2 regions of the Dermacoccus sp. GAS27A genome follow, and region 1 is predicted to be linked to the other one. Evidence: predicted binding sites of a transcription regulator. Region 1 holds the regulator's gene; the other holds the start of a gene.
What was found. The regulator LexA, encoded in region 1, represses DNA repair genes until DNA is damaged. The targets are predictions, from matches to a motif close to TCGAACANNTGTTCGA.
Positions count from the first base shown of each region.

Region 2: a site for LexA is predicted at 1,960-1,975, ahead of ABH936_RS00970 (DUF6504 family protein). Genes of this name have one in related genera too.

Region 1 is NZ_JBIYDW010000001.1:124,880-128,281, forward strand. Features, by position in the region: gene ABH936_RS00550 (LysR family transcriptional regulator) at 1-400, opposite strand, end outside; gene ABH936_RS00555 (Sir2 family NAD-dependent protein deacetylase) at 471-1,304, shown strand; gene lexA (transcriptional repressor LexA) at 1,395-2,111, opposite strand; gene ABH936_RS00565 (LysM peptidoglycan-binding domain-containing protein) at 2,449-2,877, shown strand; gene nrdR (transcriptional regulator NrdR) at 3,190-3,402, shown strand, end outside.
Region 2 is NZ_JBIYDW010000001.1:224,731-228,132, forward strand. Features, by position in the region: gene ABH936_RS00955 (transglycosylase SLT domain-containing protein) at 1-285, opposite strand, end outside; gene ABH936_RS00960 (Rv2175c family DNA-binding protein) at 372-746, shown strand; gene ABH936_RS00965 (polyprenyl synthetase family protein) at 762-1,856, opposite strand; gene ABH936_RS00970 (DUF6504 family protein) at 2,023-2,328, shown strand; gene ABH936_RS00975 (SAV_6107 family HEPN domain-containing protein) at 2,380-2,856, shown strand; gene ABH936_RS00980 (DNA polymerase III subunit alpha) at 2,860-3,402, shown strand, end outside.

The sequences.
Region 1 (3,402 bases):
GGGATTCCGGGGGTTCGGCCTCGGCGAAGCTGACCTTGACGTCTGGGAACCGCTCCTTGACGAGTGCGAGGGCGCGCGGGACGAGCGTTGACGATGCCGACGGGAACGCCATGAGGCGCACCCGCCCGGCGCGCAGCCCCGCGATGGCGGCGACCTCACCCTCGGCGGCCTCGAGGGCACTGAGGACGGGCGTCGCCGTGCGCGCCAGCACCTGCCCGGCCTCCGTCAGCCGCACCGAGCGGCCGAGGCGCTCCACTAGAGCCGTCCCGGTCTTCTCCTCGAGACGGCGCACCATCTGCGACACGGCCGGCTGAGAATAGCCGAGAGCGGCAGCGGCGGCGGTGAAGCTGCCCTCGTCGCTGATCGCCTTCATGACGCGGAGCCCGGCTGCATCGATCATGCACCAAGAATAACGTGCTCTTATCCATTGTTGAGACAATCGAACGCAGACCTATGGGAGGGGCAGGATGATGAGCGGCGTCGCGGAACTGACCGATTTCGTGCGCGCGGGAGGGCTGTTCGTCCTCACCGGCGCCGGCATCTCGACCGAATCCGGCATCCCCGACTACCGGCGCCCCGACGGCACGCGCCGCACGGTTCCCATGACATACCAACAGTTCCTCGCCACCCACGAGGCGCGTCAACGGTACTGGGCGCGCAGTGCCGTCGGCTGGGAGATCTTCGACGCGGCGGAACCGAACGTCGGGCACGTCGCGCTGGCGCGACTGCAGGGTGGCGGCCTCGTCGATCACCTCGTGACGCAGAACGTCGACGGCCTTCATGCGCGTGCCGGTGCCCGCGACGTCACCGAGCTGCATGGGTCGCTCGAGCACGTCGTCTGCGTCGCGTGCGGGACGCGGGAAGGGCGCCGTGGCTTCCAGGTGCGCCTGCGCGAACTCAACCCCCAGCTGCCGACGCAGGCGCGCCTGCTCGCCGACGGCGACGCGGACGTGGCGGTCGAGCTGGAGCGCGGTGTCATCGTGCCGGCGTGCCTGCGCTGCACGGCCACGACGGTGAAGCCGGACGTCGTCATGTTCGGTGAGTCCGTCGCTCCTGAGGTCGTGGAGGCGCAGATGCGGGCAGTGGAACGCTGCCGGGGCGTGCTCGTGCTCGGCAGTTCGCTCAAGGTGATGTCGGGTTACCGGTTCGTGCTCGCCGCCCTCAAGCAGCAGAAGCCGGTCGCCCTCGTCGGGCTCGGCGCGATGCGTGGCGAGGAGCGGGTCGACCTCGTCGTGCGCGAACCCCTCGGCCCGACCCTCACCGCCGTGTGCGACGCGCTGGGGCTCGACCTCGCGACGTCCTGACGTCTCGGCGTCGAACGTCGGGGCGCAGAAGGGGCTGAGAGTCGAGTTGCAACCACACGCTGGACCGATCCGCGCGGCGGGGCCAGCGCCTCAGATGCTGCGCAGGACGGCCGTGACCTTGCCCATGATGCTCGCGTGGTCGCCGTCGATCGGGGAGTAGGCCTCGTTCGCGGGCATGAGCCACGTCTTGCCCTCGCTGCGGCGCAGCGTCTTGACCGTGGCCTCCGAGTCGAGCAGTGCCGCGACGATCTCCCCGTTGGCGGCGTCGGCCTGGCGTCGCACGACGACCCAGTCGCCCTCGCAGATGGCCGCATCGATCATCGAGTCGCCCACGACGCGCAGCAGGAACAGCTCGCCGTCACCGACGATCTGACGCGGTAGCGGGAAGACGTCCTCGACGGCCTGCTCGGCGAGGATCGGGCCACCGGCCGCGATGCGGCCGACGACCGGCACGTATGACGGCGTGGGTCGCTCGTCGCCCGAGCCCGTCTCGTCGTGCTGCGACTCGGATAGCGCAGACACGGCGTTGCCGCGGTAGCCGCGGGTCGCCGCGCCCGAGTCGGGGGAGACGACCTCCATGGCGCGCGGGCGGTTCGGGTCGCGGCGCAGGTATCCCTTGCGCTCGAGTGCGGCGAGCTGATGGGCCACCGAACTCGGGCTCGTCAGACCGACGGCCTCGCCGATCTCACGCAGGCTCGGGGGGTAGCCGCGCTCGTCAACGGAACGTCGGATCACGGTGAGCACCTTGTGCTGGCGTGGCGTCAGCTTGCCCGGCGTGCGCTCCTGCATCGAATGAACGTCACCCATGGTGTGACCCCTCCTGGTCCTCGTCGCACATCGGTGGTCGCGGTGGCGACACGTGCACCCTCCGGCGGGGCGGAAATGCCCGCCATGACGGGGTTGTCGGTGCGCGGTGCTTGTGTATCTGACATCACCCACAGTACGCGGTGTCGCACACAGTTTTCAAAAATGTGTACGAAGAAATCCGTGCGCCCCGTTCGAAAGCACGTTCGGGTGTCGTACAGTTGTTCTATCGCACGCGTGTTCGATCGGTCCCTCCGGGCTGACCGTGTCGCGTGAGGAAGCCGCACCGGTGACGGTGTGGCGGCGCCTCGGGGGTGTCCCGAGAGAAGGAGTGGTTTCGATGGTTGCTTCGAGTACTGCAGTTCGACGTGAGCCCGTGCTGGGTTCGGGTGTCGACGTGCGCCGCGTGGCGCGGGTCGACACCGCGGCATCCCGCTCGCACCTCCACCTCGTGCCCACGGGTGGCGCGGTGCAGGTCGGCACAAACTCTCAGAGCGTTCGTTTCGCCCGTCGTCGCTTCACGGCCGTGTGCGTGGCTCTCGTCGTCGTGGCGGGTGCCATCCTCGCGGGCCGGGCGATGGCGAGCGGTGTCGACGGTACGCAGCGGCACGAGGTCACCGTTCGCGCGGGGGAGACGCTTTCGCAGATCGCGGCGCGTGAGATGCCGGGCGTGCGCAACGACCAGGCGGTCGTCGCGATCGAGCACGAGAGCAACCTCGGCTCGTCGCAGGTGCAGGCCGGCCAGAAGGTGATCATCCCCGCACCGTGAAGTGTGACGATCGCCATCGTCGTGTTCGAGGGTTCGAGGGGGCGTGAGTCGCCTCCCCCCGGCTGGCGCAGGATTCCGCGGCGCACGAGTGGCGGGGGTCGTCGCGAGGTTGCGCAGGGCGAGTAGACGCGGCCTCGGTGCTGTTGCGCGTTGGGTCTCAGGGGCCTAACATCTCTACATGTGGGGCTTTGGCCCCCGCTTCCCCCTAGATGTTGATTCTCCTCCGCTGATGTGCATCTGCGCTCTGAGGCCGGAATCCCGGGGTGGAGCGCCGTCGTCCCGAGTGTTCCCAGCCCCGTCGGAAGGTTTGACGTGCACTGTCCGTTCTGCCGCAACACCGACTCCCGCGTCGTCGATTCGCGCTCGAGCGAGGACGGCACCTGCATCAAGCGGCGCCGTCAGTGCCCGAACTGCGGCAAGCGGTTCTCGACGATGGAGACCGCAAGTCTCACGGTCGTCAAGCGTTCCGGGGTCAGCGAGCCGTTCTCGCGCGACAAGGTGATGTCCGGGGTTCGCAAGGCGTGC
Region 2 (3,402 bases), 100 kb from region 1:
AGCGACGGGGACGTGCAGCGTCGTGCCGGGGAGCAGGCGGCGCACCTCGATGCCGGGATTCGCCTTGACGATGGCGGCGACGCTGGAGTGCATGCGTCGCGCGATGCCGTAGACGGTGTCGCCGGCGCGCACGCGCGTCGTCGCCATCCTGCGCACCGGCTTCTTCGCGGCGTTCGCGCGGTGTGACGTCGGCGTCTCGGCGTGCGACTGCGGGCCGCGCAGCTGGTGGTGCACGGGCTGGGCGGCGCTGTGGACGGCGACGGGCAGGGCGAGAAGGGCGGGCATGTGTCCACGCTAGGTCGCGGCTGTGACGTTTTGGTGGAGGCGCGCTCGACGTGCGCCGATGAGAGAGTCTCTGGCACTCTGTGAGGGTGAATGACGCAACCGCACCTGACCTCGAGACCCTCGTCGGCGACTGGCTGACCGTACCCGACCTCGCCGAGGCGCTCGGCATGTCGCTGCGCCAGGTGCGTCAGATGATCGCCGACCGCGAGATCATCGCGAGCCGCGTCGGGGAGCGCAACGTCGTCGCGGTGCCGGCCGCCTTCATCCAGGGCGGCGGCGTGCTCGCCTCGCTCATGGGCACCGTCACGGTGCTCAACGACGGCGGGTTCGACGACGACGAGGCCATCCGCTGGCTGTGCACGCCGGACGAGACCCTCCCGATCGACGGGGCACCGATCGACATGCTGCGCGCGGGCCGCAAGGCCGAGGTGCGCAAGCGCGCCATGGAGGACGCGTTCTGATCGCGAGCTGCCGCGTCAGAACGTGCGGGCCGTCGTCGACTCGATGAACGCCTCCAGCGCGGCGTAGGCGTCGACCGGCACCTGGCTGCGCACGCCGTCCAACGCCGCGCGGGCGCGCTGAGCGCCCTCGGCGATGCGCGCTTCGACGGCGTCGACGGCCCCTGATTCGCGAGCGAGCACGCGAATGCGTTCGACCTCGTCCTCGCGCAGGTCGTCGTGGCCGAAACGCTCGGCGAAGAACGTGCCGACCTCCGGCTCGTCACCGGCGGCGTCGAGCAGGTGAGCGACGAGGACGGTGCGCTTGCCCTCGCGCAGGTCGTCGCCGGCGGGCTTGCCCGTCTGGGCCGGGTCGCCGAAGACGCCGAGCAGGTCGTCACGCAGCTGGTAGGCCTCACCGAGCGCGAGACCGTACTGCGACAGGGCCTGCGTGACGTGGGGGGAGGCGCCCGCGCTCGCCGCACCGATGAGCAGGGGGTGCTCCATCGTGTACTTGGCGCTCTTGAAACGGATGACGCGCAGCGCACGCTCGATGCGCTCGGGCGTGCCCATCGTCGCCCAGGGCGTCGAGGCCTCGAGGACGTCGAGGAACTGACCGCCCATGAGCTGCGTGCGCATGAGGTCGAAGATGGCGCGGCCGCGCGCGACCTCGTCGGCGGGCAGGCCGCTCGTCGCGTACATCTCGTCGGCCCACGTCAGGCACAGGTCGCCGGCCAGGATGGCGCCGGCCTCGCCGAAGCGGTCGGCGTCACCGTCGAGACCGCGGCTGCGGTGCGCGGCGGCCATCGCCCGGTGCGCGGCGGGCATGCCGCGTCGGGTGTCGCTCGCGTCCATGACGTCGTCGTGCAGCAACGCGGCGGCCTGGAACAGCTCCATCGACGCGGCGCAGCGCACGAGGGCGTCGCTGTCGGCTCCACCGGCGGCGCGGTAACCCCAGTACAGGAACGACGCACGCACACGTTTGCCTCCGCGCAGGAGGGTGGCGACGGCGTCGAGCATGAGGTCGGTCTGGCCGCCGAGGGGGGCGAGGACGTCGCGCTGATGGCTCACCTCGGCATCGAGGGTCTCCTGCAGTCGTTCGAGCAGGCGCGGCGCATCGAGAGAGTCGGGCACGGTGCGTTTCCTTTTCCAGATCGGCTACCCGTGAGCCTACGCGTAGCGGCGTGGGAACCGCGACCTGACGGGGTTGTCAGACGTCGGTCGTACATTCTTCTCATCGAACAGAAGTTCGATTTTTCGTGGGGAGGGCTCTGCCCTCCACCGAGGAGGAGGTCGTGTGATGCGCGAGTACGACGACGTCGTCGCCATGGGGGTCGACGCGTGCGGCAGGCCCGTGGTCTTCGAGTGGCGCGGGCGTCGCTACCGGGTGACGCAGGTGCTCGACACCTGGCGTGAACGGGTGCCGTGGTGGCGTGATCCGGCCCGTCCCACGACACCTGACGAGCAGGGCGTCCCTGACGTCCAGCGCCGGCTCGAGCAACGCACCTGGCGTGTCGAGGCGACGGCCGGGCGCCGCGCCTCGAGCGGGGTCTTCCACCTCGTGCACCACGGTGAGCGCTGGTCGCTGCGCGCCCTCACCGACTGAGCTCATCGACTGAACCGTCCGTTCCCGCCCCATCGACGAAGGAAGTGCCCCATGACGACCCTGACCACAGCCCCGACCACGTCGACGTCGGTCACCTCGACGAACGACGTCCCCGCCGTCTGCTCCACCGATCTGCTCGACCTCGTCGCGCGTTCCCACGACACCCTCGTCGAGGCCTGCACCGTCTCGACGAGTTCGCAGCGCTACGTCGCGGCGCATCTCGCGGCGCTGCGCGCCGCTGCTGGGTTGCTCGCGTGGAAGGCGCCGCGCAGCCTCAGCTCCAAGCCGCGCAGTGCGTGGGTGACGCTCGCCCAGCACGCGCCCGAGCTGGGTGAATGGGCGGCGTTCTTCACCGAGAGCGGGCGCCGCAGCCGCGCCGTGAGCGCAGGCATCCTCGTGCCTGCCGCACGAGAGGCCGACGATCTCGTGCGGCAGGCCGAGACGTTCCTGCAGATCGTCCTCGAGCACGCCGGTCTCCCGCCGCTCGCGCCGGTCGGTTCGCGCATGACCCCGGTCCAGGTGAGGTGAACCATGCAGTTCACGCACCTTCGGGTCGCCTCGTCGTACTCGCTGCAGTACGGCACGACCCCACCCGCGACACTCGTCGCCCGCGCCGCCGAGCTCGGGTACGGACGCCTCGCGCTCACCGACCGCGACGGTCTGTACGGCAGCGTCAAGTTCGTCGAGGCGTGCACCGCCGCAGGCCTCGAGCCGATCCTCGGCGTCGACCTCGCGCTGGCGCCCGAGCGCGTGCTGCGGGCGCGTACCCCCGCCAAGGGTGGCCCGGCGCGGGACGAGCGGAGCCCGCGCGTCACCGTCCTCGCCCGCGGTGCGGCGTCGGGGCTCGCGCCGGGGCTGGGGTGGGCCCAGCTGTGCCGTCTCGTCACCGATGCTCATCTGAGCGGTGAGCGCGGCGCGCCCGCCACGAGTCTCGACCGGGTGGCCGCGCACGTCACGCACGAGAGCGAACCGAACCAGCCGGCACTCACGGTGCTCCTCGGCCCGGATTCGGACGTCGGGCAGGCACTCCTGCGTGGTCGTCACGCCGAGGCCGAGGCCCTGGTGCGTCGCTGG